Regions from separate parts of the Erysipelothrix piscisicarius genome, predicted to be linked through region 2. Evidence: a T-box and tRNA genes for the amino acid it is inferred to sense, from the RefSeq annotation. Region 2 holds a T-box; the other holds one or more tRNA genes.
The links. A T-box is a leader RNA that pairs with one kind of tRNA and senses whether it is charged. The one in region 2 lies ahead of leuS (leucine--tRNA ligase), so its partner is inferred to be a tRNA-Leu.
Positions count from the first base shown of each region.

Region 1: it has a tRNA-Leu gene. The T-box ahead of leuS (leucine--tRNA ligase) is inferred to sense a tRNA for this amino acid. The anticodon was not compared.

Region 1 covers NZ_CP034234.1:896,135-912,407, forward strand. Annotated here, with positions in the region: gene EEI45_RS04555 (tryptophan transporter) at 1-513, shown strand, start outside; gene EEI45_RS04560 (cyclase family protein) at 761-1,378, shown strand; gene EEI45_RS04565 (hypothetical protein) at 1,378-1,842, shown strand; gene EEI45_RS04570 (ABC transporter ATP-binding protein) at 1,913-2,611, shown strand; gene EEI45_RS04575 (hypothetical protein) at 2,592-4,184, shown strand; gene EEI45_RS04580 (hypothetical protein) at 4,277-4,675, shown strand; tRNA gene EEI45_RS04585 (tRNA-Leu) at 4,806-4,890, opposite strand; gene EEI45_RS04590 (MATE family efflux transporter) at 5,015-6,355, shown strand; gene EEI45_RS04595 (cysteine hydrolase family protein) at 6,408-6,926, shown strand; gene EEI45_RS09230 (hypothetical protein) at 6,923-7,132, shown strand; gene EEI45_RS04600 (alpha/beta hydrolase) at 7,160-7,936, shown strand; gene lspA (signal peptidase II) at 8,020-8,481, shown strand; gene EEI45_RS04610 (RluA family pseudouridine synthase) at 8,474-9,382, shown strand; gene EEI45_RS04615 (rhomboid family intramembrane serine protease) at 9,382-10,545, shown strand; gene EEI45_RS04620 (deoxycytidylate deaminase) at 10,591-11,070, shown strand; gene rnhC (ribonuclease HIII) at 11,057-11,944, opposite strand; gene EEI45_RS04630 (CvpA family protein) at 12,025-12,684, shown strand; gene EEI45_RS04635 (endonuclease MutS2) at 12,677-14,965, shown strand; gene uvrC (excinuclease ABC subunit UvrC) at 14,962-16,273, shown strand, end outside.
Region 2 covers NZ_CP034234.1:1,669,689-1,685,961, reverse strand. Annotated here, with positions in the region: gene EEI45_RS08375 (FAD-dependent oxidoreductase) at 1-330, opposite strand, end outside; gene EEI45_RS08370 (alpha-1,3-galactosidase-related protein) at 586-3,663, shown strand; gene EEI45_RS09750 (hypothetical protein) at 3,660-5,144, shown strand; gene EEI45_RS08365 (pyrophosphohydrolase domain-containing protein) at 5,231-5,620, shown strand; gene EEI45_RS08360 (HNH endonuclease) at 5,656-6,156, shown strand; gene EEI45_RS08355 (hypothetical protein) at 6,166-6,441, opposite strand; gene EEI45_RS08350 (glycerophosphoryl diester phosphodiesterase membrane domain-containing protein) at 6,591-8,363, opposite strand; gene EEI45_RS08345 (CopY/TcrY family copper transport repressor) at 8,446-8,892, opposite strand; gene EEI45_RS08340 (LytR/AlgR family response regulator transcription factor) at 9,070-9,708, shown strand; gene EEI45_RS08335 (ketopantoate reductase family protein) at 9,774-10,775, shown strand; gene EEI45_RS08330 (TetR/AcrR family transcriptional regulator) at 10,817-11,374, opposite strand; gene EEI45_RS08325 (peroxiredoxin) at 11,513-12,178, shown strand; gene EEI45_RS08320 (thioredoxin domain-containing protein) at 12,274-12,831, opposite strand; gene EEI45_RS08315 (putative RNA methyltransferase) at 12,972-13,775, shown strand; gene EEI45_RS08310 (pentapeptide repeat-containing protein) at 13,772-14,386, shown strand; gene EEI45_RS08305 (restriction endonuclease) at 14,405-14,947, shown strand; T-box leader at 15,005-15,210, shown strand; gene leuS (leucine--tRNA ligase) at 15,244-16,273, shown strand, end outside.

The DNA.
Region 1 (16,273 bases), 770 kb from region 2:
ATCAAAAATTTAACCCTTTCGACCTTGTTTTTAACACTGGGTCTTGTATTACATATCACGGTCCCGGGTACCGTAGGTTTTATGAAACCCGATTTTATGCTTGCGATGTTTTTCTTTGCGCTTTTTGGACTGCAATCGTTTCGAGAGGTTATCGTTGTAAGCATAGTTTGTGGCTTTTTGACTGCCATGACAACGGCAATGCCTGGTGGGGAAGTTGCTAATGTCATCGATAAACTCATTACCGGTCCACTTGTCTTCTATGGATACCAATTCTTAGTTAGAAAATTGGATTTAAAGGTTTCGTCGTGTTTGATTACGTGTCTTGGAACTTGTATATCCGGCTTGATTTTTTTAAGCATCGTTCAAGTGCTGGGTGGGATTTCCCTCCCGCTACAATTTTTCCTATTGGGTATCATTCTTCCGGCGATGGTTGTAAATAGCATCCTTGTTTTGCTAATTTCAAAGGTGATGGAACGCATTCAACCGAAAAAAGAGCCTAATCTTCATTATTAAATATGAGATGGTTTCGTATCAAAAAATAATGTTTTGGATCAGATTATTTTCTGTGTTTTTAAAGATAAGTTTGATTAAGAAGACTAGAGTGGGTATACGTCCATGGAACACGATTGTATCAGTGTGTGTTTTGAGATTAAAAAGTCTTATACGTTGATAATGCGCTTTGATTATTTGTATAAATCCGATAATTTCACACTAGCATTCCCATAGTTTTTCGTTATAATAGGAACGAGGGATAAAATATATGAAACTGATCGATTTAACACAAACATTTAATGAAGCAACTGGGGTCTTCCCAGGCGATACGAAAACAAAATTTGACTTGGATGCATGTTTTGAAGATGACGGCTACACAAACTATTCGGTGACGGCATCCTTGCACACAGGAACTAATGTGGAAGTTCCCATGCACCTATCAAGTGATGAGCGATTTATCAGTAATTTCCCCATTGACCGGTTTATTGGTCGTGGCGTTATGATTGATGTTCGCAATCAAAAAGAAATTGGTTATAAACCGGATTACGAGCTCTTGGTGAATCAAGGGGATGTCGTCGTGTTTTATACTGGATTTGATGAGCGCCGTGGTGAGAAAGCGTATTTCGAAGATCATCCAGTCTTTACTGAGGAACTTGCAATGTTTCTTGTGGAAAAACAAATTAAGATGGTAGGGATGGATATTCCATCACCTGATTTGGAACCTTATTATGTCCATAATATTCTTATGGATGCGGATATTATGATCTTAGAAAATCTCAACAACTTAGATTCATTACGCTATCATAAAGATTTTATTATTTCGGCAGTGCCGCTCAAAATCGAATCAGAAGCAAGTCCTGTTCGTGCTTATGCTGTTTTAAAATAATGAGGCGTAACGTAACGTATGTGTGTATTGTGATGCTTTTTGGACTTACAGGCTGTCAAACACATCAAAACTCCGTCTGCGAAAAAGACTATGTTGTCGATGGAAGTCTAATCCATGAAACGTATCGTGATACAATCTCGGATAATTATACAATTGAGCGTCTCCATACTTTTCAAATCAGTGATTTAAAGGAAAATATCGATGACTGGTTTTTAACGCAATTACCCCAAAAGGAAATCGTGATGTTCAAGGAAATTTTGAATCAAGAATCGTTGCGGTTTACCATGTTAAGTACAGACCAAGATTTTAATCAAGGAACGTTTTTAATTTCTCATCGTTATGTTTTTGATATGATGAGTTCGGATGAATTGCATCTTGTTTCCACAACATTTAATCAGTCCGTTCTAACTTTTGAAGCGTTAAAGACTTATCGCACACAACAAAATTTTAAATGCACGTATTAACGTGCATTTTTTATTGCTTCGATAAATGCGTTGTGGTATTGTATCGGTATAACGATACAGAGGTGGAACTATGAAATTAGAGATTAATAATCTTTCAAAATCGTTTGATCAACAAGTAGTTTTGAAGGACATTAATTTAACGCTTGAAAAGGGAAAGATTTATGCGTTATTGGGGCGCAATGGAGCAGGGAAAACAACATTTTTTAACTGTATTAGTCAAGAAATTCCCTATGACCAAGGGACGGTTTGTTTTGAGGATGGATCACCCTTAACCCAACAAGATGTCGGGTTTGTTTATACAAATCCGATGTTGCCTGAGTTTTTGACAGGACTTGAATTTCTGACATTTTTTATTGATATTCATAAGGATCAAGGATTTAAACGTGAAGATGTTCATTCTTATTTTGATACAATACAATTCAATCAAGATGACCGTTATAAACTTATCAAAGACTATTCACATGGAATGCGTAATAAGCTGCAGATGCTCTGCATTATGATGTTGAAGCCAAAAGTTCTCTTTCTTGATGAACCATTAACTTCATTTGATGTGGTTGCATCCATTGAAATGAAACGTCAACTCGTAGCGTTTAAAGAAGACTGTATTATGGTTTTATCAACCCATATGATGCAGATCGCTGAGGATATTTGTGATGAGGTGATTATCTTACATCACGGTGAAGCATCCATCTTAGATTTTGGGCGATTGCATGATCCTTCGTTTGAGGAAGATATCATTCATATCTTAAGTGATAATCATCAATCATAATGTTTTAAAGGATATTACAAGGGTAAATCGAACGAATCAATTTATTTACTACCTTCGTTCGATAAAACCACTACGTAAAGTCATCTATACCAATATTTATGAAAAAACGGATCAAAAAAAGAAACTGGGGCGCGTTGTATCGGTTTTTCATTTTATACGAATCGTCGTGAATCAATTTGTTTATCTATTTATTGTTTTTGGTCTGATTGCGAAAATATTTCCATCCGTTCCGATTGCGTTTATTTGGTTGCTCTTGGTGTTGCTTGGGTGCTGTATCAACACCATATCGACGGATGACTCTAAAGAGAAGTGGACCTTAATACGTTCCTTCAAAGTGGATTATCAATCTTACTACATGTTTCGTATGCGAAATGACTTCATTGAACGGATGCTTTACGCAATCGTGATGATGTCTACCGTTTTAATGTATAACCAAAGTTTTTGGATTGCATTGATGATGGGACTGTTTGTGATGGCGTCCAAAATTATCGCGGAAGGCATTGATTTAACCTATTTCGATCGATACCACGAGAAGATTAAAGGAAGTTATAAAATAGGATTTATGCTGGTGCTTACTTTGAGTGTAGGTGGTCTATATTTATTGAACCTCTTATCGGATCATTTGTTCTTGATTGTGACATGCATCACTGTCGTCGGTGCAATTGGATTTATAATTCGCAATCCATTTAATGCATCGGATATACATGAAGCATATGGACTCACGATGCTTCAACGTACACGTCCCGATGAAAGCCTTGCAGAGATAAATCTTAAAACAACACAGGAAACGTTACGCATTGATGATGATTACAATCTTGAACGATCGAATCGTGTTTTGAATCATCAAGAAGGATACAGTCTTTTGAATCGACTTTTTCTTGAACGTCACCGGCGCCTATGGTTTAAACCCTTGCGTTTCCGATTTGTAATTATTTTGGTGGCAATGCTCCTAAGTATCGTGGTGTTATGGGGAATGCGAATTCTTTTCCCTAATGAATTTATTGATGTCTCGAAAACACTTTCTACGGAGATTTTTAAATCGATAGGACCTTATATTTTTGTCGTCTATTTGCTGAATATTGGCGAATCGATGACCCGTGCTTATTATCTAAACTGTGATTCGAAATTATTGAATTACGCTTTCTATCGTCGTCCTGAAATTATTTGGAAACAATTTCTTGGGCGGCTTGGAACGCTTGTAACATTGAATTTGATTCCACTTTTACCAATCATCTTGGGTGTGGTTTTTATGGTTTCAGTTGAATTCATTGTACCAGTACGTGGTGAAGTCATGATGTTTATACTTACCCTAATACTTTTAAGCATCTTCTTCAGTGTTCATAATCTACTGATGTATTATACGTTGCAACCTTACAATGAATCGATGCAAGAGAAGGGAATACTCTACAACCTCATGAAGATTCTTGTGGTGATGGTTGCTTATAATGGTAATCGTCTAAGTTCAGTACCGAATCTAAATATATGGCTGTCTATTATTACAACCGTCTATTTTGTATTGGGTGTGTTTTGTGTACGAATGTTTTCAGGGAAAACCTTCAAAATCAGGAAATAGTTTTATTCGGACAAATTTCGATAAACGAGTAAGAGACTTGAACCCCGAGGATATCTTCTCTATAATTAAGAAAATGCAGGGGAGCTGGATTGATGAAAAGAAGAAAAGGGTATTTAATGGTCATGACCGGTGTGTTTTTTATCGCCGCGGTGTCTCATTTGATTTTCCCAAGTTATATGATTGAAAATTCAATTTGGGGTTTTGATTTTGGATGGCAGCGTGAATTGGGAGCAATGTATCTCGCGATAACCTTTGTGAACTGCTATGCACTCTATACACACAATGATGATCAACAACATATTTTGGTCATGCTGGCGATGACGATGTGTATTGGAGTGGGGTTTAATAATTTAGGTGCATGGCTTTCATCGCCTTTAGACCATAATTCTGTTCATATCGTAGGTGTGATTAATTTTTTAATAATTGGTGGATTTGCTGGGGTTTATCAAGGCTATCGAATTATGGCAAATGCAGTGGAACAACGACAATAAAACGACAATAAAACGACAATAAAACGACAATAAAACGACAATAAAACGAGGCTTAGATGTCCTCGTTTTATTATGTCAATTCTTGACTAAAACATAAAAAAACCAACCGAAGTTGGTTTGAAGATATATTTGGTGCACCAGATAAGATTTGAACTTACACGACTTGCGTCACACGCCCCTCAAGCGTGCGCGTCTACCGATTCCGCCACTGGTGCATTGCACTTAATTGCTTTTTTATTATAGCATTGGAATAAACAATGTGCAAGATTAAAAGTGGCTAATTTAATGATTTACGTAAAATATCGTGTATAATATTTATGGTTAAGAAGGAAGGTTATAATGAAAATTCATAAAAAGACGTCAATGACAGAGGGCGTCATTTGGAAAGAAATGCTCTTGTTTTCAATTCCGCTTTTGATTGGGAATCTATTCCAACAACTTTATAATACCGTGGACTCCTTTGTGGTTGGAAACTATGTGGGTGAAGAAGCGCTTGCGGCAGTTGGTGCAAGTACGCCTCTAAGTAACGTTATTATTGGTTTGTTTATGGGGATTTCGACTGGTGCGGGTATTCTTATTTCTCGATATTTTGGGGCGAAGAAAGATGAAGAATTGCATGATTCGATTCATACCTTTATGGCGTTTTCGTTGATTGTAAGTGTTTTTCTTACATTTTTCGGTTACGTAATGTCCCCAATATTTCTGGGGTGGCTCAAGACACCCGCAAATATTATGGAACCTGCAACACTTTACTTAAGAGTTTATTTTTGGGGTGTAACCGGTCTTGTTATTTATAACTCAGGAGCAGCTATTTTACGTGCAATCGGGGATTCACGCAATCCCTTAATTTATCTATGCATCTCAAGTCTTATAAATGTTTCATTAGACTTATTGTTTGTTATTGTTTTTGATATGGGAATTTTAGGTGTTGCGGTTGCAACACTGATTGCTCAGCTTACATCTGCAATTTTAGTCTGGATGCATTTACTACGCGTTGATGATATTTATCAACTCAAGATGACAGATATTCGTATTCATCGAGATAAACTGTATGAAATTATTCGATTGGGAATTCCTACTGGAATTCAACAGACTGTAGTTTCATTTTCCAATGTCTTGGTACAATCGTATATCAATGCCTTTGGTTCTGCAGCCGTTGCCGGATTTAGTGCGGCGGATAAATTTAATGCGTTTTTATCCATGCCAACTCAAAGTTTTTCGTTAACAATAACGACTTTTACCGGTCAAAACCTTGGAGCTGGACGTAAAGAACGTATTATGGAGGGGGTTCGTACTGCTCTAGTTTTAGCGGTCGGGATCGTTATTATTATCGGGATTCCAACGTTTATCTATGCAGATCAACTCATTGGTTTCTTTTCACCTGAACCGATGGTTATTGTATATGGTGCACGGATGTTACGGATTATGGTGCCATTCTATTTTGCACTCAGCACAACAAGTATTTTGAGTGGTGCATTACGTGGTGCAGGCCTCACAATGGTTCCGATGATTATCATGATTTCGTGTTTCACCATCCTAAGACAAATATTCTTATTTATCATGATGCGAATCAATCATTCCATTGATTGGGTATATTGGAGTTATTCTGTTACCTGGATCAGTTCAATGATTCTTACGCTTCTTTATTCAAAAGCTTCAAAATGGCTTGAAAAAGCATAGTCCTCCAACGAGGACTTTTTTATGTTACAATAAAATAAAAAGGGTGGACAATATGAAAAAATTAAACATTATCGTTGATGTTCAAAATGACTTTGTATCGGGGACACTTGGTTTTGAAGGTGCAAACCAAGTGGTTATGAATATAATCCAAAAATTAGAAAATGAGCAAGATTGTGATGTTGTGTTCACACGTGATACGCATGGTTCAAACTATCTTGAGACGCAAGAAGGACGTCGATTACCAATTGAACATTGTATTTTGGGGTCTCATGGATGGGCGTTGGATGCGCGGTTAGAGCCATTTATTAAGCCGGATTCAATTATTTTTAATAAACCGACGTTTGCATCGTTGGAGTTGGGGAATTATTTAGATCAAAAAAATTATGATGAAATTGAAGTGATGGGTCTTGTTTCAAATATCTGTGTTATTAGCACGTGTGTGATGGTTAAGGCTGAGTGTCCCGAATCCCGCATTCTTGTAGATGCATCATGTACAGACAGTTACGATCCTCTTTTAAATCAAAAGACCTTTGATGTCCTTGAAGGTTTACATGTGGATGTGATTCGATGAGTCGGGCGAGTATTAAGCGCGGACTTTTAGCTGTATTAGCTTTGGTTCTTTTAATTGTAGGTGGCGTTGCTGTTTACTTTATTGTGGATCCATCTCCTGCAGCATATCTTATTCGAAAAGTGTTTGAAGGCGGGTTAGCGGTAAAACCACATGGTTATGAATTGATTGAATCTGAAGTTGATGCTTACACCGATTTAACGTATTAATCCACTGCTGGAAGAAATACCTTTGATTTGTTTGGACCGAAAAATGCCCAGAAGTTGCCGACGATTATTTGGGTTCACGGTGGTGCATTTGTGGGTGGTGATAAGCACGATAATTATGAGTATGCGGTTCAATTAGCGCATCAAGGCTATCGTGTTATTAATCTTAATTATGACCTCGCTCCAGAGGCGGTTTATCCGTCCCCAGTTCACCAAGTTGGTGAAGCCATAACATATCTTCAAACCCATGCGGATCTCTTTGGTTTAGATATCAATAATATTATTCTCGCGGGCGACTCTGCGGGGGCACACATTATCTCGCAATTCATGATGGTTCAGGTGGATCCGGCGTATGAACAAAAATTGAATCAAAATGTAACTTTAAATCCAAGTTCTGTCAAAGGGATGGCATTGTTTTGTGGTCCCTATGATTTAAATGGTCTTTTAAATATGCAGTCTTCATCCGGTATTTTAGATTTCTTTGTGAGCCGTTTAGCGTGGGCTTATATGGGTGAAAAGGCATGGATGGATACCGATTATGTTGAGTCATTGTCCATTCTTAATCATGTAACGAGCGATTTTCCACCGACATTTATTACTGACGGAAATCAAATGAGTTTCATGGAAGATGGCTTAAAAATGCAGGCAAAATTGGAATCGCTCGATGTTCCAGTCACTTCTGTCTTTGATGAAGGTGTGGCAGATGTTTTAGGTCATGAGTATCAATTTAAAATGGATAATCCGTATTCGGTTCATACATTTGAAGAATTTGTTGGATTTCTAAATAATTATACAAAGAAGGTGTGAAGGCTTACATCTTTTTTGATGGGGTTTTATATATGCAATGAATATGCGATAATGTTATAATAAACACATGAAATGAGAAAGTTATGAAGAAACGTTTAGGATTATTAAGTGTCGTAATTATCGTGATCGATTTGCTATCTAAGACATGGATCGACAAAACAATTCCATTATGGGAATCGTTACACGTTATACCCGGATTTTTCTCACTTCGGTATGTACGTAATACAGGAGCAGCATGGAGCTTGTTGGATGGTCAAAAATGGCTGTTTATCGTTCTTGCATCAGCAGTATGCATTGTGCTCGCCTATTATTATGTAAAAGAAGATAAACCTGTCATTTTGACAGCGATTGCCTTAATATTTGCAGGTACTTTTGGGAATTTGTTCGACCGCGCAGTTTATGGCTATGTACGTGATATGTTTGCGTTCAATATCTTTGGATATCAGTTTCCTGTATTTAACGTAGCAGATATGAGTTTGGTTGTAGGGGTTTGCATTCTAGCAATCGTACTCTATCTCGATGAAAGAGGTCAAAAATATGAATAAATTAATTGTAGAAGAAATGTTTGATGGAATGCGTATTGATCAGTATATGGCACTTGCTGTAACAGATTATTCACGCAGTGTTTTACAAACATGGATTAAAGATGGAAAAATAACAGTGAATGGGAATGCGGTTAAACCGAACCTTCGCTTAAAAGAAGATGATATTGTTGAGTATGAAATTACGGAAGAACAAATTTCGATTGTTCCCGTCGCGATGGATTTGGATATCGTCTATGAAGATGACGCAATCCTTGTTGTGAATAAACCAAAAGGGTTAATTGTGCACCCATCACCATCAACCTTAAATCAACCTACGTTGGTTCATGGCTTGTTAGCACACACAACGCAGTTAAGTAATCTTAATGGCGAACTTCGCCCAGGTATTGTTCACAGAATTGATAAAGATACAACGGGTTTGTTAGTTGTAGCAAAAACAAATGAAGCGCATGAAATTTTAGTTGAAGACTTAAAACAACGACTTATTTCAAGAGAATATGTTGCAATTGTTCATCATCAATTTAAACATCAAAGTGCAACGGTTGATGCGCCAATTGGTCGTGACCCCAAAAACCGTCAACGCATGGCTGTCACAGATCAAAACAGTAAGCATGCAGTAACGCATTTTTATTTGACAGAACGGTTTAACGATTATAGCGTCTTGCGTTGTAAGTTAGATACAGGGCGTACGCATCAAATTCGTGTTCATGCTCAGTATATTAAACATCCAATTGTAGGTGACCAAACGTATAGTTATAAAAATACATGGGATACAAACGGTCAATGTTTGCACGCTCAAAAATTATCGTTAACGCATCCCATTACAAAAGAGGTTATGACGTTTGAAGCTGAATTACCTCAAACAATGAAAGATGTAATCGAGGACATCAGGAGGTTAGATTAATGTATACAAAGTCTCAATATGATGCATGGGTAATTGAAGTCGCAAACTATTTTATGAAGCATTTTCAATATCAAATGGTTTCAATGACTCAAGACAGTTCACAGGTATGGCTTGTGAATCAAAATGTTGAGGACAATTCGATAATCATGGTTACTTCGACATCCCTTTCAAATATTGATCGTGCAATGATTTCAAAACACCGTGAAAGCCTTGCACTCGTGTTTAAGACGAAGGCAGAGGGTCTTAATATCAGTGTGAATCAAGAAGACAAAGTTGGGGATGATTTGAATGTGGTTGTTGGACCGAATTATATTTCATCGTCGCAAATCTTAGATTCTTATGGTGAATTGAAGGGGTTACTAAAAGTAAGCCAAAATCCGGATCGTTCTTTGTCAAAAGCGGTTCTTAGTCTGAAAAAAACAATCGGAAAAATGCAAAAACAAGCACGTCATCGCTCATTTCCTGTAACCAATGTTATCTCAATTATTTGTGTTGTGGTGTTCTTAATTGCACAATACTTAATCTTAGTGCCTGGGTTAAACATCAATACGGTTGCGGTTATGTTGGGGGCATTTTATAAACCATTTATTGTTCATGCTCATGAGTGGTTCCGTTTTTTAACTGCAGGATTTCTTCATATTTCGTTCCTTCACCTGATTATGAATCTGATGTCTCTCAGAAATTTAGGTGTGGTGATGGAAACGGTGATGGAAGGTAAAAAGTACTTATTTACCTTGATTGCTGGAATTTTGATGGGGAATGCATTTGTTTTTATTCTCGATGAGGGTGTTATTGGACTTGGTATCAGTGGTGGTTTATTTGCCTTGCTGGGTGCAATGTGCGTTTATTTGGTTGAAACAAAAGCAATGCGTAATCCAAAGGTTATGTCTCAAGTTTTCCAAGTGTTATTTATTAACTTAATTATTAGTACTTTACCTGGTGTGAGTGCAACGGCTCACTTAGGTGGTTTAATTGCTGGAGTGTTGTGTGGACTTATTTTTTCAAAACGAAAAGATTGGGACTATTTACGTAAAGGAACCATGGTATTATCGTCAGTATTTGTCGTTGGCATTGGAATCGTAATGACTCAGCATGCTGGAACCTTATCCAGTCCAAGATTGGATATGTCTGTGATTAATAGTTGGTATAAACTTGGATTTTAAAATTATGCAAACCGCTTAAGCGGTTTTATGAAGTAGGGGAATCGTATGAGTAAACGAGATAATGTCATTTCTTGGGATGAATATTTTATGGGCTTGGCTCATTTGTCGGCGTTACGGTCAAAAGACCCTTCAACTCAAGTTGGTGCCGCAATTGTGGATCAGCAAAAAAAAATCTTTGGAATTGGCTATAATGGCCTTCCAACGGGATTGAGTGATGATGCGTTTCCTTGGGAGCGTGAGGGAGATTTTCAAACAACGAAATATGCTTATGTCGTTCATGCAGAGTTGAATGCAATTCTCAATGCGACCCAATCGTTACAGGGGTGTACAATTTACGTTTCTTTATTCCCATGTAATGAGTGTTCAAAAGCAATTATTCAAAGCGGTATTAAAGAAATGGTTTATGAAGATGATAAGTATGCAGAAACAGATGCTGTTTTAGTGTCAAAACGCATGTTTGATGCAGCAGGGGTTTCCTATCGTAAGATTGATAAACCCATCGCGGTTTCGCTTACACATCGTTAAGAATGCGTTGTGTATTGGCGAAGTGAACCTTAGCAACATTTTCGAGTTCCTCTTTGCCATAACGCTTTACAAATTCTTTACCAAATGTATCAACGTGAGGACCAGCGCCTTTGGGGAATGTACAGTCGTATTTGCTGGATAGTTTATCAAGGTAATCTAAAAAACCAAATCGCGCAATGATTGCACCGCATGCGACGGCAATATATTTGTTTTCGGCTTTAGTTTCACAGATTAATCCCCTGAAGATTTCCGGTTCGCCTTTAAGGGCATTGTAGTAAGGTTTTTCAGCCATGAACTGATCAATGATTGCATAGGGAGGCATTACATAGCGTTTTTTTAAATTTAAAAAAGCTTGATTATGGAGCTTTGCCTTAATAACATTCATGTTCATAGTTGGATGGACACGGTTGTATTTCTTATTATCGAGAATAAGAAGACTGTATTGAAGCTCACGTTTCAGAATCGGTGCGATGTTTCGAATTTTATCATCCGTCATTTGCTTCGAATCCACAATCTCCGAAACGGGAATGCGTGATAAGTCGGATTCATTCACAATACAAGCACACACCGTGATGGGGCCGAAGTAATCTCCGGTACCGACTTCATCACTTCCTGCCATAGAACCTTTGAGCTTCGATGTTGAAGCAACACTAGATTGTGGTTTTGCAGGCTGTTCTGAATAGGATGAAGCGTGAAAAGATGCGCCTTCCCCGCTGAAAACAACCTTACCACTGGTATAGGCTGTAATGGTTACATCACTTCCCTTAATTTGGAAGTGAGTGTACTGAATATCGTAACGAATCGGATATTTTGAATATCGTGATTTTAATTCGTTAATTTGGTTATCTGTTAATTTTAATGTAATAGTTGTCATACTAATAATATAGACTATTTTTTATGAAATGAACAGTTGAACCCTTAAAATAAAAATACAAAAGGAGTGATTTTATGGTGATGTTTCCTAATGATTGGATGGGCTACTTAAATGGGGTTATTATAATATGGTTTGCGGTGACCTTATACATTGGATACAAGAAAGGTTTGTTGTTGCAACTTGTTGATGTTGTTGGAACATTTGTATCTCTTTTTGCAGCATGGATTTTTGCACCGGTTTTTGTGCAAGTTTTCCAATTCTTCAAAGCATCGGGAACGGGGTTTTTAACCATTAATCAACTCGTTGTACATCAAATGAATCAGTTGATTTGGTTTGTAATTCTATTCATTGTGATTCGTATCGTTTTAATGCTTGTAACACCACTTGCAACGGTAATCTCAAAAGTCCCTTTAGTAAAGCAAGTAAACTCAGCAATTGGAGGGGTCTTTAGTGTCGTGTTTTTTGCACTTAAACTTGTTTTGATCTGCGTTATATTGACGACACCAATCATCAAAAATGGCCAGGAAGTGATCGATAACACGTGGCTCGTTTATGTTGAGAATGCTTCAAAACCAGTTTTAGGAGCTTTTGATGATTTCATGAATCAAAATACTGCAATTCAAAGCATTATTACAGATCAACAATTATCGCCAAGTCAACAAGAAGCCATGGTCAAGTGGCTTGAAAAACATGGTTTTAATGAAATACAGATTAGGGAGTATCTAGAAAAATATGAATAATACATCGTCTCGATTAGAGTTCGATAAAGTGCTTGAGCGCATCGCTCATTTCGCATCTTTTTCCTTGGGAAAGGAAGCGGTTTTGAATACGGTTCCTTCATTTTCTTCATTAATCGTAAAACGTGATTTGGCTCGTGCTAAAGATGCGTTGCAATTAGTGGTTGTGAATGGCTCAATGTCCTTTGGAGGGATTACCGATGTGTCCTATGCCTTAACCCTTGCTGAAAAGGGTGGGACTTTATCCGTAGAAGATATCGTAGATGTCGGACGCTTTATGCAAGGTCTTGAACGTCTAAAAAAACAATTTAGAAATTTAGAAGGGTCTTATCCTGCACTTGAGGATTTATTTGAAAGTCTTGAAGTGAAAGCATCAACTTTGAAACATATTGAGCATTGTTTTGGAGAACAAGGTGAAGTTTTAGATCGTGCAAGTGCTCATTTGGGCGAACTAAGACGCCAAAGCAAAGCACTGGAACAAAATATTGAGAATAAAACACAAGAGTTTTTAACAAAAAATCGGGCAATGCTGAGCGAAGCCGTCGTTTCACTCCAACATGGTCGTCGTACATTTTTAGTCAAACCTTCAGATAAGTATAAGCTTGAAGGAACAATTTATGGTGAATCCGCAAGTGGGCAGTCGGTTTATTTTGAGCCTGCCTTTTTAGCGCGAATGCAAAATGAATATCAAAGTCTCATCCATCAAGAACATGATGAAATTGAACGTATTTGTCGTGAAACATCAAACTTAATTGCGGAAGATGCTCAACAGTTAACCACAGATCTTGATACGGTCGCAATCATCGATTGTCTTTTTGCGAAAGCAGAATGGGGATCACACAATGATGCTGTGGTAGCGACCTTGACCCAAGATCGTTTATACTTAAAAAATGCACGTCATCCTCTTATTAATCCGAAAGAAGTTGTCGCGAATACATATACCTTAACACCACCTCATAAAATGATCTTAATTAGTGGTCCCAATACAGGGGGGAAAAGTGTGAGTTTGAAAACAATGGGGTTATCGATTCTCATGACTTTAGCGGGTTGTCCAATTTGTGCGGAATCAGCAGAAGTGATGTTAGTGGACCAAGTGTTTGTGGATATTGGTGATCAACAGTCAATTGAAAAATCATTATCTTCTTTTTCTGCTCATATGGAAACAATGACGCAAGTGAATGCTCAAACAACATCCAAATCCATTGTATTGCTTGATGAATTGGGATCGCAAACGGATCCTCTTGAAGGGGAAAGTTTGTCAATGGCTATTTTGGATCACTTTAGATCGGTTGGTTGTTGGGTTATTGCGACGACACACTTTTCAAGACTTAAAAAATACGGAACGCAATATGACGATATTCTGATTGCAAGTGTTGAGTTTGATTTGCAAAATCTTAAACCAACATACCGTTATCGTGAAAATGTAATGGGGGAATCCAATGCTTTTGCGATTGCGAAGCGTCTAGGGTTACAAGCGGACATTATTGACCGTGCTTTTAAATACAAACAAGAAGGTCAATATGAAGCGGATCATTTATTAGAAATTCTTGAAGCGAAAATTAATGAACAAGATAAGCTTGAACAAGAGCTTCTAAAAGAAAAAGAAGCGATTGAAACACTTAAGCACGAAGCATTGATGAAACAAAAAGCACTTGAAGCTGAGTTTGTTCGTAAAGAACAAGCCTTGCGTGAAGAGAATGAAGCATTATTGGAACAGATGGTTGAAGAGGCGGAACGCCAATTGGATGTATTAAATAAAACGAATCGTCCTGACCTTCGAAAAAAAGCAGTTAAGCAAATTCAATCATTGCAAGCAGAAACAGCTGTTGATGAGACCATTGGTAAGGGTGATCGTGTACAGTTAAAATCCACCAACCAAGTTGGTATTGTAGATTCAATTGAAAAAAACACAGCCTTTGTCTCGATTGGTGGTTTAAAAGTAAATGTTGATTTAAGCAAGCTCACTCGTATTGCTGGACCTGCGAAAAAGGTGAAAGCAAAACCAACACGAAGTCATAGTGTTAATGCGAGATCTTCATTTAAAACAGAATTGAATATTATCGGTCTTCGTGTTGTGGAGGCTATACCTCAAGTTGAGAAATATATTGATGAGTGTGTACTTCATAAAGTACCAACGTTTAGAATTATTCATGGACATGGGACGGGACAACTTCGTACTGCAGTTCATCAAACACTACGTCGTAATAAACATGTAGGCTCCTTTGAATTAGGTGGTGTTGGTGACGGTGGTATGGGTGCGACGATTGTGAAATTAAAACAATGACCCATACAACAATTGAAGAAAAACTGAAACGACTACCGATGGAGCCGGGTTGTTATCTTATGAAAAATAAAAATGGGGAAATCATCTATGTGGGAAAAGCGAAAAAATTAAAAAATCGCGTAAGCTCCTACTTTACAGGTGCCCATGATCATAAGACAACGCGCATGGTACGTCAGATTGCTGATTTTGAATTTATCATAACCAGTACGGAGAAAGAGTCCTTAATTCTAGAGATTAATTTAATTAAAGAACACCGTCCTCAATTCAATATTATCTTTATGGATGATAAATCATATCCATATCTTAAAGTACCACGTGAGGGGAAACCCGAGGTTTTGGTCGCTCGCGATCGAAAGCAATCAAAGCAATTTCATTACTTTGGACCGTATCCAGATGCTACTGCAGCCCGTGATATGGCGCGGCTTCTAAACGATTCTGTGCCTACAGGAGATACCTTATTACCCAACACATTAGCCATTTACAGTGCATTTAATCGAACGGGAAAACGTTATTCAAAAGAAGAATTAGATGTTTGGCGTCAAAATGTTATGAGTATTTTGAATGGCAATATAAAAACCTTTAAAGAAGAATTAGAGCGAAAAATGCTAGAGGCGAGTGAATCTTTAAATTTTGAGTTGGCTCAAGTCTATAAAGAAAAATTGCACGCTCTAGATTATATTGGTGATAAACAACAAGTTCAGTTTTCTTTAAACGAACGATTTGATTTGTTCCACTACGCCTACTATCAAGGTTACATTGCAATTGTCGGATTGTTTGTTCGTGGGGGTCGTTTATTAGAGCGCAGTATGGCGGTTGAAGCATGCATGGAGGAGCCCCTCGATGCGTTTGTCTCTTTTATTGCGCAATTCTATGAAAATCAACCGTTACCGAAAACAATTTATGTTCCAAACGTTGTCGATGCGGAAGAGTTGGGGGATGTTTTAGAGGCTGAAGTCAAAATTCCGATTCGAGGTAAGAAGAAAACCTTGTTGGAGATTACCCAAAAAAATGCACAACAACAGCTCGATGATCAATTCTCATTACTTCGTGAACGTCAACAATTCAAAGATGAAGCGTTGAAGGATTTAAGTGATGCTTTAGGTATGGAGACTTTGATTCATCGTATTGAAGTTTTTGATAACTCACATATTTCGGGTTCATTCGCAGTATCAGCGTGTGTTGTTTATGATGATGGGGAGCCAAATAAAAACTTATATCGACGGTATAAGTTGCATCAAGGTAATGATGACGTTGCATCCATGAAGGAAGTTTTGTATCGACGTTATTTCCGTTTGTTACGTGAAGAGA
Region 2 (16,273 bases):
TGTGATTTCAAGGACTGTATTTGAAACAAAACGTGCAGTCCCATCTACAACCGTGATAAGCGGATTGTCCTGAAGCATGTGATAATTCTTATGTCGAAGCAGCGAAACCGTTTGATCTTTTGAACGAACTGCATCGGTAAAAGGAATATGCGTTTCACTATCATGAATTAAGGACTTCGAAGGGATGCACCCAATATTAATGCAGGTACCGCCATACATTTCCGATGACGTCTCAATAACGAAGACTTCTTCTTGTTCTGAAGCGAGTCGTTTAGCGAGTGTTTTCCCAGCTTTTCCAAAACCAATAATAACATTTTTTACTTTCTTCATTGTATGCCTTCTTTCTATTTTTATGCTGTTTAGAGCATGTAACTGCGATGCTTTTAAATCACTTTGTACACTAAATATAACAAATTCCCCACTAAAAACTCCAATCATTTGCGCACCTTAATTGGATTCAATGCGCCAATGCGGTATTTTTAGTAAACTTCAGTATTGTTACCGCCTAATCTTTCCTGGATTAAAGTTGATAGTCATCATCGATTTATCTATAATGATTAATGAAAGCGTATACAGGAGGGGAATATGAAAAAAAGTAAATATCGCATGGTGATGACACTTTTATCACTTAGCCTAGCGATACCATTGTTACCAATTACAAAAATTAGCGGGGATAACTCAATGAAAATCATCTCAGTGAATGATTATGGTGCGGATGCATCGGGAATGAAAGAAAGTGGACCGGCTGTTGCACGAGCACTTGAAGTAGCGAAAGCGTTTGAAGGTCCAGTCGAAGTCCAATTTAATCCGGGAACTTACCGGATAACCAAAGAATTTGCGCAAACACGTGATATTCATACATCAAACACAGATAGTGTTGATTTTCCAACCAAACACATTGGGATTCTGATTGAAGACAATCATAATTTAACGCTAAATGGTCAAGGAGCCCAAATACTGTTTGAGGGGAATATGATGGCTTTGGCGGTTGTCCAATCTTCAAACATTACCATCCAAAACTTATCGTGGGATTTCTTAGTTCCCACAACATCTGAAATGACGGTTTTTGATTTCGATACTGAAAATAAAACGGTGGATTTTTTTATTCCATCATATTTTAATTATGAAATTCAAGGGAATTCGATCTTATGGAAATCCGAGTTAGATACAAGTGGGAAGCCGTATTGGACTGAACGTAATGGTCATAGGAACTATGGAATTCAAGTTAAATATCCTACTGAAATGATGGGACGAAGCTATTATGCGAATCAAGACCCATTTCATGGTGTTTCAAATATTGAAACCTTACCCAGCGGACGCCTACGGTTCACCTACAACTCAAAACCTCAGATTGATCCGGTATTGGGCATGAATTATCAATTGCTGTCCAATACCGAACGCAGTACTGCGGGAGCGCTTGTGTGGGAGAGTAAAGACGTAACGTTTGAGGATGTTAAGATTTCATACATGCATGGTTTTGGACTGCTGGTTCAAATGTCTGAGAATGTTTATTTTAATCGTTTAAAAATGGAAACAGATATTGAAACAGGGAAAAATACTTCAAGTTATGCAGATGGAATTCATGTATCGGGATCAAAAGGGAAGATTGAAATTACCAATTCGTTTTTTAATAATACCCATGATGATCCCATAAATATTCACGGAACATTTACCCGTGGGGAAAAAAGAATCTCCGACACCACACTTCAATTAAACTATATTCATAAACAACAAGGAGGGTTTCCACAATTTTACCCTGGAGACAAGGTAATCTTCTATTCACGCGATACGTTGGAATCTAACGATTTAGAAACGGAATATACCGTTAAAAATGTTCAAGGTCCGGATGCATCCAATCCTCGTACGATGGTCGTCGAATTTGAAGAACGAATTCCCGATTATGTTGATGAGAACATTGGAAACGAGCCCAAATATGTTGCGGAAAACATTACCTACACACCGGAAATTTTGATTAAAAACAATGATTTCAAAAATGTATTTACTCGGATGATTCTTGTAACTTCAAGAAAAAAGGTAATCATTGAAGACAATCGTTTTGATGCACCGACAATGCCAACTTTATTTTTCTCGAATGACTCGGATGAATGGTATGAATCCGGTCCAATCCGTGATTTAGAGATTCGAAACAATACATTTAAAATTCGATCACTAGGAAGGACCTGGTGGAAATATGCACCGGCTATCTACTTCCATCCTGTAACCAAAGGCGGCCATCTACCATCCGCAGAGCATCCAATTCATAAAAATATTCTTATAGAAGATAATACCTTTTATCTCGAAAGTGATGGTGTCTTACGTGCAGAAAGTGTTGAGAACCTCACCTTTAGAAATAATAAGGTATTACGTCTTAACCCAGAAATAAGTCTGCACCTGGACGGGGATGAAACATTAGCTGTTGGGCGTGAATACCCCCTCCGCTTGGAAGCGAATGGTAATCAAGTTCAGGGACTAGGTGTCTTGCCCAACGGTCCAGAAAACAATTCGGGTTCAGTTGCGAATGTCTTAGAATTTAAGAATAGTAAGAATGTAATTGTCGAAGGAAATAATTATGATGATGGACTCAAGAAAAATGTTCTTATTGAGGGGATGGGACCTCACCATTATCAGATTAACGATGTCGATCTCGATGTTTTAACCAAGCGTGAAAATCGAAAACCGACTGAACCTGTGGGGGCCATTTACTATGTATCGACGCATCCCGACATCGCAAGTGTGGATGCTGAAGGTGTGATTCAAACACATCGAAAAGGAAAAACAGACATTTATGCCTATACCGTTTGGAATGATACACTCATCAAATCAAACATGAAATCAATTACCGTTGATGAGATACAGACCGAAAGACTTGTATTTGATGAACCCATTATCCATATAGACCCTTCAATGGATTCCATATCGGTGCTTATTGGTGGTGAGACTTTTGACATGAGAGCGTTAACCATTCAAAGTTTTGATGAAGCGATAGTATCTTTTGAAGGTGGAATTCCAACTATTAGAAAGAGCGGAATCGCCAAGGCATTGATAACTTACAATGAAAAAGAAGGCATTGTGTACTTTGTTGTGGATCAACCCGAAGACCAGCTGGTTCTAAATCCTCAAGTTCAAATTGAAGACCGAAATCATGCGCTAAACCTTAACACGACATCCTTTACAATCGATCGTGAAAATGGCCAAGATTTATGGGAAAACGATAATCGATTATCGAATCTTGTACGCGTCGATCTCGAACCAACATCCGATGAAGCTCGCGTATACATTGCGACAATGGATGGCTTGCCTTTACGTGCTCAGAACAGTTGGGATTCAAGTTATATGTTATTAATGAAGAAAAAGGAAGATGGAACCTTAGATCGCGATAACTATATCTCGATGGGTAAACGGGCTCATGCTGATGGTATTGGTTTTGTTCAGGAGATTAATGGGCAGGGGAAAGAAGCCGCAACAAACACGATAGAGGATAATCCGACGACCAAGCAAACCTTTGCGTTGGAACATCGCAATAACAAAGTGCATGCTTATGTTCTAAATGATGAGGGCTTCAAACACATTCATACATTTGAAAATATTGAGCATCTTGGAGACCATCCAGTTTTGCGTTTGCAGGCTGGGGCAATACACAAAAGAATCGCACACTTGAAGTGAGTGATATTAAAGCATATCGTGGCTCTCTCTTTGAAAGTAGTGATATAGAACCGCTAAAAATACAAATTCCAGACTCGAATACGTATCATCTCGAAACATTCGAGATAATGAATGCTGAAGCAAACATGTATCACGTTAAAACGAATTATGAAGGAAAAACACATGTATTTGTTCGAAACCAAGAGCAAATCAACTATGTGGATCAGGGTCGATTCCCCTTACAAGATGGGAAGACCGATGACATCGATGTGATCCATCAAGCATCAAGTGGAAAATTTTCGAACCGTATCCACCAAACCTATACAACCCAAGACAGAGAAGCCTATGCTTTAATACACAACCAAAAACTTGAAGATCAGATGATTCTCACAGTTCCAGCAGATCTTCTTAAATTATCTTACATTGATTTGAATGGAACATTGCAGGCGGTATCGATTGCAGACCGTGACTCAATTACACTTGATAACAAACACGTCTATCTTAATAAAATTCAGTCGAATGAAGTTGAGATTCTAGCAATTGAACCATCTTTTGGAAACATTGACTTAAGCCAGCATGACACATTTATTTTTACGGATACTGAGAATACACTTGACTTAAAAATCAAAACCAGTGTTCCTCATGAAAATGTGACGGTTGTGAATGAAGATCACGGCATAATCAAAACGGTTGATGAAACTGGAAGCGTGTGTCTCGATATTTTTAATGGCGTAACAAGTTATCATATAAAAGCCGTTGCGGAAGATGGGGTTACGACCGCTACACATGTCATCCACGTTTTGCGCAATGCGCCGATTACGCCAAATAGAGTGGAAATACGATTGGGGAATGAAACGATTGCGTCCGATGCCAACACGATTGATTTTAGACACAAATTTCAGTTGGAAGATTTAAGCGTCGATGCGGGTCAATCAAATATTAAAACAACATTCTACGATGTGCCTAAAGAAAATCGTAGTCACAGTGGAATTGCCTCTCGACATGTAATTATGAAGGTTTCATTTGAAGATAAACGTACGGTCATCCATCGTGAATTTGAAGCCGTAAATCTTGCACAGAAACTAAATTTAGAAGAAATCAAGAGACTGATTGAAACCGTTGAAGGGCTGTCGGAACGTCGATATACGGTTGGAAGTTGGCGTAATCTTCAAAAGGTCTTGAACGAAGTGAAAGACCAACTTAGTCTTCAAGCGTTAAGCCAAGATGTTGTGGATGAGGGGTACATCCGATTGGCAAATGCCTATCAAAGCCTTGAAGAATATAAAGAGGAAAACCCAACTGATAAACCAATAGAGAACCCGACCGATAAACCGATTGAAAAACCATCAGAGCGTCCGAATAGAAAACCCGAAACCGAGTCACTGGATCATGCTTCAAACGAGAATTATTTACCGCTTACGGGTGTGTCATCAAAATTTGATTCGATTTTCCTGGTCGGATTGGGAATGGCGCTCATCGTCATAAATCGACGAAGAGGATAAAGGTTAGTTAATGACATGAATTTCAAAGCTTTATTTGATATCATTAAGGTAACGTATCTTAATATCAGATATAAAAGGAGTTTATTATGGGAATGAATAAAGAATTTAATGCCGTTAAAGAATTTCATGAGAAGTTTGGACATCCTGTCAAAGAATCACCAGTAATGATGGATGCGGATCGTGCAGCAAAGCGTTATGCATGGATGCTTGAAGAAATCAATGAGTTCATTGAAGCAGAAGATCTTGTTGAACAAGCAGACGCGATGATTGATACAATTTATTTTGCGTTAGGAACGCTTGTTGAGATGGGGATTGAACCAGAACCACTTTTTGAAATTGTCCAACATGCAAATATGAGCAAACTTTGGGAAGATGGAAAACCTCATTACAATGAAGATGGGAAAACAATTAAACCAAAGGGGTGGGAAGACCCTCATTTGAAACTCGAACAAGCAATTGAAGCAATGAAAAAATAACACAGATATCTGTGTTATTTTTGTAGGAGGCCATGATGACAAAACGTATCAAAACAACGAAAAAAGAAATTGCGGATTATTGGGCAGATCGTATCGATACGATGAATTTGACCGTATCTTCAAGTCAAGCAAGCACCCATTGTTGGCGTTGCGGTGTCAAAAAGCGATTAGATCGATGTCATATACTTGCGGATGCACTTGGAGGTGCGGATACCCCTTCAAACTTTGTTTTACTTTGTAAACATTGTCATACTGATAATCCAAATGTCAGTGATTCAGAGATAATTTGGGATTGGCTGAGCGCGTATGCGGTGTCATCAGATCAGGTTTATTGGTTTGAACAAGGACTGCGCGAATATGCATATATTTATCATGAATCCATCAACCGTGAAGTTATTGATACCAAATTATTTCAAGAAACTTTTTTAAAACAAATGGAACATGTATCGCATCACTTTGGGCAGCCTCGTAATAATCCCGCTACAATTGCAGGTGCGTTGCGATTAACGTTGAATGAAATCAATAAGGACCGCTAATAGCGGTCCTTACTCTTGAAATAAATTGTGTTCGTTCTGCGATAAAATTGCATCGCGTAGTCGAATCTGCGCAGCTTCCATTTTATTTAGGTTATTATCTTTTGCAAGTGTTCGTATTTCTTCCTTAATCGTATCGGGACTTTCGCCTGTTATTCGTGCAATTTCTTCCACAAATACTCTCAACTCCGATTTATAGGGAACAGGTTGTGACTGTTTCCACCCAATGTAGCTTAATGCACATAGGTTTGTGATAATTAGAAATATAATTAAATAATTTTTTTTCATACTTACAACATCCTCTCGGGATAAGTTTATAGATTTTCACTTAATTTGAAAAGGTCTTAAACGATAGTTTTGAAAAAATATGACTGAATTTACGAAGAAGCAAAAGATTTATTAGTAATAAGAAGAATGAGGAACGACTTTCACAATTTTCAATTTAGAGAAGACAAAACATCTTTGTAAATACGGTCAAAAGGTGTTGCCGCTTTTAAATCTTCAATTACTTTTTGTGCAGCTTCCACGTGGTCCGTAATAATACCCGTAACTTCCATTGTGAGATATAAATCCATACGATCTTCTTCGTTTACCGTCCATACAAAGAGATCTTTATTATAACGCGCAATATCATTAAGGGTGCGAGAGGAAATTGATGAATCTTCAATCGAATAAAAATCAACATTTAACCGTTCCAAACCACCGATATTCAACCCTAAGATATAACCGGTATACGTGTCAGGGTACATGGCTTTAAGTTTTAGTATTGCGGTCTTATCAAGGGATTGGAACGCAGTCACAGAGCGCATGTCATATTTATCCAGCGTCTCGATCATTTTATCAATAAACGTATGATCATCATACTTTGATGTTTTGAGTTCAACCATAAGCGGTTGATTGAGGCGTTTTGCTTCAGCAACGTATTCATCAAATGTGGGAATACGACTTTCATATCCATTGTGTACTAATGTTACATTTTGAACTTCCTCAAGTGTGAGGAGATGAATGTTGTCCGTTTGATCACTCAGTCGTTTCAACGTATTATCATGAAACACAACCAGATGTCCATCTCCTGTCATTTGGATATCCATTTCAACATAATCAGGCTTGTAAGTACTTGCTCTTTGTAAAGACTCCAATGTATTTTCAATTGCTCTTACAGACTCACCACGGTGAGATACGACTTTTGTCGATGAAGTTAAAGCATCACTGGGTGTACTTAAATAAACATTGATACCAAACAAGGAAAAGACTGCCACCATAATAATATTGATGCGAAAATGATGTTTTTTGGGGGCGAAGTTCTTTTCAGTAAGAATTGGCTTTTCATCTAGAATCTCGTGATAGGCGACAACCGTAGCTTGCAAGGTAAAGATATTCGAGTATGAAATGGTAAAAGCTAGAAAAAAGAAAATCATAGAAACAGACAAAGCACCCGTAATCTTTGTGACTTGCATGTTTGATTCGGGAACTATGGCCATAGGTATTGAGAGAATAAAAACACCTGCAACCGTAACCGCAGTGGTTAGCAAGGCAATGACTGTGACGAGCTGAAATATTTTAAATGTACGGCGTTTTGTTAGGCCCCAACTTTCCTTTGCAGCTTCTATAAAACTCAGTTCGTCTCGCGTAATAAAAATTACCGGTGTAAAGAAAAGACGAATATTAAGAATAAATGCAGTAACAATCGCAATAGTATAAGCAACTAATCCAGCTGGGTTCTCCAAGACCGCATCAACCACAAATCGAGGTAAGTGTACATTAGAGGTAATATTGGTGGTCATACCAATGTTTGCGTTAGGCATAATTAAAAATATATAAACCAGGATGAGTAGAATCTGTGACGAAAATATTTTACGAAGTGGTTTAATAAAATCATTTTTAACCAATTTTTGCTTTTCATAAGGTCGGTTTGCAAACTTAATGATGACGGTGAGTTGAAATAAAATAAAAATGGCAATGAGAATGATGCTTAGAATAAGAAAAAAGAGCGCCGTGGGACTGCTAAGTAATTCCCAAAAGTTTTCATTGGTAATTCCAATTATATTTGCTCTAAAAAGCGCAATCTTAAACACACGATCTGCAATTTGTTTAATTAAAAGTAGTGACATGGATTCCGCGAGGATTATGATTAATACGTAACGAAATGTGTCATCTTTAATTTGAATAAAACTTTTCTTGAGTGTTTCAAGTATTTTAAATGTTTTCATAAAGTCCCCTTTCGTTTCTATTATATGAGAGAACGATATAAAAACCTATTAAGACTCTCTTAAGAATAAAAAAGAAAGCAGATTATGCTTTCTTACAAGTACAAGTATCTTGACCGCAGTTACATGAAACGACACAATTACATTTAACAACATCGACTGACGTTTTTTGATTCAACGCCTCCAAAAGTAGGTGTTTATCATGATGCGAGAGTTCATAGTGCTCGATGATATTTTTTAAGGTACTACCAACTTCTTGGGCGCAAATTGAATCAAATGCCTCCATGATTCGGCTTTGTGTTCCTTGCTTTTCAGATAGTGTGGGCCGATAAACATATGCCTTACCCTCAGTATCTGCTTTCACATAACCTTTTTTAACCAATCGACTAATTAAAGTTTTCGTCGTTGCGGGTTCCCAATTTTTTGACAGTTTAAAATGATCAGCAACTTCACGGCTTGTAGCATGGTTCAATGTCCATAAAACACGTAAAACTTCCCATTCTGAATCGGAAACTAATTTTGTGTCTTTCATTCAATCACCTCTACTAGTAGATTACAGTTGTAGTCGGTATAAGTCAAGGTAAATGCTTAGGCGAGATTGATGAAAAAGTTTAATTAAAAAATGCCACTTATGCATATAAATACCACTTAAGCAAACTACATTTACAAGCGTTTATACATTCGATAAATTTGTGGAGAAAGATATGAGGTGATTGAAGTGATATTTATTGCCATGTGTATTAAAGCAGAAAAAAATCGAGAACTTGTGAAAAAGGTAGTGACTCAATGTAGTGAGTTGTTGCTGTTGCCCATTGTTGCGTACTGTGTTCGTAAAGCGGACCAGCATTATCAAATTGTGATTACTGATCATTGCATGTCGCAGTCAAAGCATGTTGGTATGGATCAGCATGTTGTCTATCTAGATGTTCCTCTTACAGATGATGTTTTGAGGTATACATACCATATTCCATTTTGTCCGCAAAAACTGTACAAGTGCTTAGTGACGATTATTCAGGAGCACCGTCCTTGGTCTGATAATATTGTAATCGATGGGAAGCCGTCCCAGTGTATTCGGGCAGAGGATATCTACTATGTAGAGACAGAAGGGAGAAAAATTGCGGTTGTGACTAAGAACGGAAGATTTTATAGTAATCGTATTTTCTCAATTTGGGAACGACTTTTGTCACGATTTACATTTGAACATTGTTATCGGGGCATAATGGTTAATCTAAAATATGTTCGCGCTGTGTCATCGAGCTTACTTTTTTTAAATGATGGAACACGTTTGCCAATATCACGGCGACGTTATCAACGTTTCTATAGAAACTATAATCGCCTACGAAAATAATAAGAAAGATGAAAATATTTTAGAAATCGTTTAAAATAGAGTTAAAGGAAGTGAGGCGTGAGCTCATGGATATTTTAATTCTAGGACTGGGCACGATTGGAACTCTATACGGGTCCTTGTTTTTCCGTGCGGGCCATAATGTTGAACATTTCCTTCGAGAAGGAAAAGACCATGTCGATTGTGGTCATGTGAAATTACTTGATGGAAGACTCAATCCTAAGGGGAAAGAGCTTTCTTTTGACTATAAAATTAAACCTTCTACAAAAAAAGAGTATGATTTTATTTTTGTTAGTGTATCATCAGGGAATCTAAAAGAAGCAATGGATTCCCTACGGGAAGCGAAGATTCATGGAACGGTATTACTCTTTACGGGGGTTTGGACCGATCACAAACGTCTCGATGAAATCATGGGATTCTACAATTATATTTTAGGATATCCTGTTGGAGGCGGTTCGATGGATGAAGAAGGCGTTCTTACAGCCGTCGTAAATGAGTATGCCATGATTGAGTCAAAGTCGAATGCTCGAATTCCAAACTACAATCTTATGATGTCGCTTTTTAAAAGTTGTGACATTACCTTTGAGATACCACATGACATGTTAGAATGGATGTGGGTAAGAATGTCAGTAAGTGCTGCAATTGTATCAACTGTAGCTTTGTATGGGAATCTTAGTTTTCCGGGGGCTTCTGTCGAGTATGTGATGACAAACAGTAAAGCGTTAGCGCATTGCATACGAACAATTCGTGAAACACTCTTAATTGCTCGAGGACGAGGCATCAATATGAATCACTTCAAGCAAGAAATTTTACCTTATAAATTTCCAGCGGGTATTTCGGGTTGGGGAATGAAAGTTAAATTTAAAACGAGTCGAATTGCACGTGAATCGATGAAGCGACACAATAATATCGATGATTTGATGTATATATGCTACGAAGTGTTTCATGAAGGAAAACGACAATGTGTCCCAATGCCCCATTTTACCGAGAACATGCAAGCGATGCTCGTAAAACTTGAAGAACAAGAGCACATTGATCCATCTTTATATAATCACATTAAAAAATTCTAAAAAAAGACCACCTTTTACCAAGTGTGGTCTTTTACGTTGTATTAATGAAAAAAAGCAATCAATGAATGGTATAAGAAATCAATGTTATCTTCTTTCGAAAACGGATAGTTTTCAATTAAAAATGAAAGATTGGATAATAATGAATAGATTAACTTTGTGATAATCTCAGTATCAAACACCCAAGGATTCGCAATCGGCATGTCTTTGAAGACTTCTTTAATATTGGTAAGGACAAAGCCTTGAAGATCTTCCAAGCTCTCAGCGTTCATTCCTCGAACACGTTTAAAATGTACTCCAAGGCCATGTCTTTTCGCGGAGTCGTAGTATAAAACTTCCAAACGCTTCCTAAATTTTGCATTAAAGTCAACTTCAGTTGTAATGCAATTTTTTAAACGAGCAAATGTGTCGGCCCAACTTTTATGCACAACTGCAGCATAGAGAGATGCTTTATCACGATAATAATTATAAAGCGTCCCCACAGCGATGTTTGTCTCCTTCGCAATCATCTTCATACTTACGTCTTCATAGTCATGTAAATAAAAAAGGTGTTCTGCGCTGGCAAAAATTTCTTCTTCAATGTTATGTATAATCTTTGGCATACGTTTCCTCAATCCTTATAAATGTAAGATAAGCATACCATAAATCCTTAGAGAATATCACTGGATTAAGTTGACAATGATAATCACTATCACTATAATGAATGTATAAGGCAGGTGCCCTATACTAGGAGGATATATATGGAAAACAACAGTACATTCCCATTGTTGGGAGAAAAATTTCCTACATTAAATGTAAAAACGACACAAGGTCAAATGACCTTACCGGATGCATATGCAGGGAAATGGTTCGTTCTATTTAGTCACCCAAGTGACTTTACACCCGTGTGTACAACAGAATTTATAGGATTTGCGAAAGCAGCAGATGAATTTAATGCAATTGGGGCAGACCTCATTGGTCTATCAATTGATGGGGTTCATGCACATATGAAATGGATTGAATGGATCGATGAACATGCAAATGTTAAGATTCCATTCCCAATTATTGCGGATGAACTTGGACGTGCAGCATCACAACTCGGCATGCTTCATTCTGCAATGGGTACAAATACAGTTCGTGCAGTATTCATCGTAGATGATAAAGGTGTGCTAAGATTAACAATGTATTATCCACAAGAAGTTGGACGTAGTATTGATGAAATTCTTCGTGCTACAAAGGCGCTTCAAACAGCGGATAAATACAGTGTTGCAATCCCTGAAAATTGGCCAAATAATGAATTTATCGGTGATCATGGAATTGTTCCACCAGCATCAACAATCGCAGATGCTGAGAAACGCAAAGCGCAAGCAAATGAAGGCGATACAGAGTACCTTGACTGGTGGTTTGTTCATAAACCCATTAAATAAGTTCTAATAAAAAACGAATCCCAATGCTTGCTCGAAGCATTGGGATTCGCTTTTTATTGATTCATAATGTGCTAAATAGAATTGAACCTTAGGCTCTAATTTCTATGTGCATGGATACCGTCAAACATATTTTTAAGACGTAAGTGCAAGAACTTAACTTGAGTTTCAGTGAGTGCAACTGGAGGTTTGTGTCCATCAACCGTACCTAAATGTGTTTGAATTTTTCCATCTTTATCAATCGCTACAACAAAAGGTACATATCCATTTGATCGGAGTGCTTCAGGAAGTTGTTTATCCCAATCAGACAACCGTTTTTTCAAGTCATCGCTATTACTGTATTCTGAATTTTGAACATCCAACATCATAATTTCAGGCTTAATTTCGATTCCTTGTTCTTTGTAGCTTGCTTCTAAGTCTGTTATCACTGTTTCCATTTCGGGAACAAGGGCAACACACCATGGACAATCAGCATAACCGATATAGTAAATACCTTCCTTAGAATCTTCTAAGTTTTTGATGATCGTTTCAGAATCAGTTGTTACGTAGTGATGATCTTTCTTGGTGAATCCTTTATAATCTTTCATGAGATTATTTGAGGTGCAACCTGTTAATACGAAAATTGAAACGAGTAGGACGAGTAATGTTTTTTTCATAATGACCTCCTTAGTCTCTTAAATTATAAAACTTTTTTCTAAAATTGCAAGATAAACATAGTCGATATATATGTTAAGTATGTTGGTAGAAAAGAGAATGAGGTGTGGTATAATTATTACTAAGTAAGGCAGGGATTTATATGACATATTTTAAGTGTCCTAATTGTGGACAAGCATTGGAAGAACAGGAACGATCTTACGTTTGTTCTAAGGGTCATCAGTTTGATCGAGCCAAGAGTGGTTATGTAAATTTACTCATGTCCCAAAAAGATAAAATGAAGCAACATGGTGATGATAAGCTGATGGTTCGTGCTCGGAGAGAATTTTTAGATAAAGGATACTACGGATTATTGCTTGATCAAATCAAGAATGTCTTTGATAGGTTCTCGAGTAATCACATTTTGGATGCGGGTTGCGGTGAGTGTTGGTATACGGAATCGTTACTCAAGTCAGGACGAACGGTTTATGGTGTTGATATTTCAAAGAATGCCGTTGATTTGGGATCAAAACGAAACTCAGATTTGATGCTTGCAGTGGGAAGTACCTTTGATTTACCGATCATTGATGATTCATTCGATGCATGCTTATCTGTTTTTGCTCCTTTTAAGATTGAAGAAATCTTTCGGGTTTTAAAAGACGATGGGATCTTTGTTCAGGTATTTCCACTTGCGAATCATTTGATGGAACTCAAAGAAATCGTCTATGATCAGCCTTATGCAAACGATGTTGACGTGAAAATGTATGAAGGATTCCAATTACTCGATGTGATGCAAATTAAGGGACCCATAGAAATAACCTCAACCGAGGATATTTTAAATGTTTTCAAGATGACTCCTTATGCCCATCGTACACCCAAAGAAAATATTGAAAGACTGACGAAGTATTCACACTTAAATGTAGGCTTAGAATTTGGTCTTGCAATCTATAGAAAAGAGAAATTATGAAAAGACCTCAGTTTATCGAAGAGTTGGTAGTGAGCAATGCTCGTGTACTCTTTTCGGAATTAAAGCGTAATACACGTTATGAATCATGTTTAATTTATCAAGATCACGCATTAGTAAAGTGTGAACAAGTCTGTTTTAGTAAATGTGAATTTGAAATGGATGCGTGTGATCGTGCCGAATTGCTGGATGTTGTGTTTGATCGTTGTGATCTAAGTAATCATTCTTTACAAAAAAGTTATCTTTACCGCTGTGAATTTTTGTCCTGTAAGTTAATGGCGAGTGAAATTTACGATAGCAAAGTTAAGGATGTGTTATTTAAAGATACACTGATGAATTTTATGAATTTGTCACAATCAAGTTTTGAAAATGTCGTGTTTGAGGGATGCCGACTTAATGAGACATCCTTGATGATGGCAAAATATAAGAATATGAAGTTTAACGATTGCGAGCTTACAGGATTAAATCTCTCGGATACGCGCTGTAACGCTTTAGATTTAACGACTTGCACCTTTGATACGATTGTATATTCTCCCTCACTTATAAAAGGAATGCGCATTCGTGCTGATCAAGCAAGTGCGTTGATTGGTTATCTCGGTTTAATTATTGATTAACGAAAGGTGGTATTAAATATGAATTTTATTGCTTCGCTTTTTAAAACTAAAACTCCTAAACACATATTAGAGGTCCGTAATCAGAAGGCATTTGAAAATTATTTCTTAAATCTGTTACCGCTGTTGGGTTATGATTCGATTCAAGTTCCTGAGGCGAAGTATGCCCATGGCGTTCATGTTGTTGCAAAGAAAGATGGGATGCGTTGTGCATTTAAAATCGTATTTAATCCTAAGGAAGTAGGGACCGATCCGATTTCAGAGCTCGCGGCTGCTTTGGTGTTTCATAAGGCGAAGATTGGTATTGTTGTTACCAATGGTGTTTTCACTGAAAAAGCTGAACAGTATTCAAACATAAAACGCATTAATCTGTGGGATGTTTATCACTTAGATAAATTAGAATCGCGATCAAATCTTTACGAGGTTCATTTGAAAAAAATTATAAATAAAGCGGTTAAAAAGGCGAATCGGAAGCCCTCAATGTTATTGGCTGCGGGTTTAGTCGTAACCAATATTGTTCTCATGGCAATTGTTAAAGAAGGAACTAAAAATGAAGAGGCGTAAGACGCCTTTTTTAATGACTTGGTTTATTGACTTTTGGTGATGTTTCCACTATTATTTAAGAAAGCGATGATAAGAAATAGTAGAAAATTAAAATAGCGAAGAGAACTGATGGTTGGTGTGAATCAGTGTATTAAGATTTTTGAACTCATCTTTGAGCATAATTTCTGAATCAGTAGGAAATTACGTCCCCTGCGTTAAAGGATTGAGAGTCTATCGAATATCGATAGGAATTAAGGTGGTACCGCGAGCAATTCGTCCTTTAGAGGTACTTTTTTTATGTTATAGGAGGATAAAAAATGTATAACCATTTAAAAATTGAGAAAAAATGGCAAAAATATTGGGATGAACATGAAACGTTTAAGACAGATGTTCATAACTTTGATTTACCAAAATATTATGTTTTAGACATGTTCCCATATCCATCAGGAAATGGACTTCATGTAGGGCATCCACGTGGGTATACTGCGACGGATGTAATTGCACGTTATAAACGCATGAATGGTTTTAATGTCTTACACCCTATGGGATGGGATGCTTTTGGTCTACCTGCAGAGCAATTTGCCTTGAAAACTGGAAATCATCCAAATGAATTTACAAAACAAAATATCGCGCACTTTACTGATCAAATTAAAAGTCTTGGTCTTTCTTATGATTGGAGTCGTGAGATTTCCACAACAGATCCAGGTTACTACAAATGGACTCAATGGATCTTTACAAAGCTTTATGACATGGGATTGGCTTACGTTGATGAGAAACCCGTAAACTTCTGTCCTGAATTGGGAACCGTTCTTGCGAATGAAGAAGTCATTGACGGTAAGAGTGAAGTGGGTGGTTTTGATGTAATTCGTATGCCAATGCGTCAATGGGTCTTAAAAATTACGGAATACGCAGATCGTTTATTGGAAGATTTGGATTTAGTCGAATGGCCAGATTCAACAAAAGAAATGCAAATTAACTGGATCGGTCGCTCTGAAGGGTCGAATGTTATCTTTAAAATTGCAGATCATGATAAAGAATTTACAGTATTTACAACGCGTGCAGATACGTTATTTGGAAATACATATTGTGTTCTTGCTCCAGAACATCCTTTTGTTAAGGAAATTACAACGCCAGATAATATCGATGAAGTAAATGCTTATGTTGAGAAAGTGTTGCATAAGTCTGATTTAGAACGTACTGAACTCAATAAAGAAAAATCAGGTGTATTTACAGGAGCATATGCCATTAATCCTGTAAATGGAAAAAAGGTTCCAATTTACATCGCAGATTATGTTCTCGCAGCATACGGTACGGGTGCAATTATGGCAGTACCTGCACACGATACAC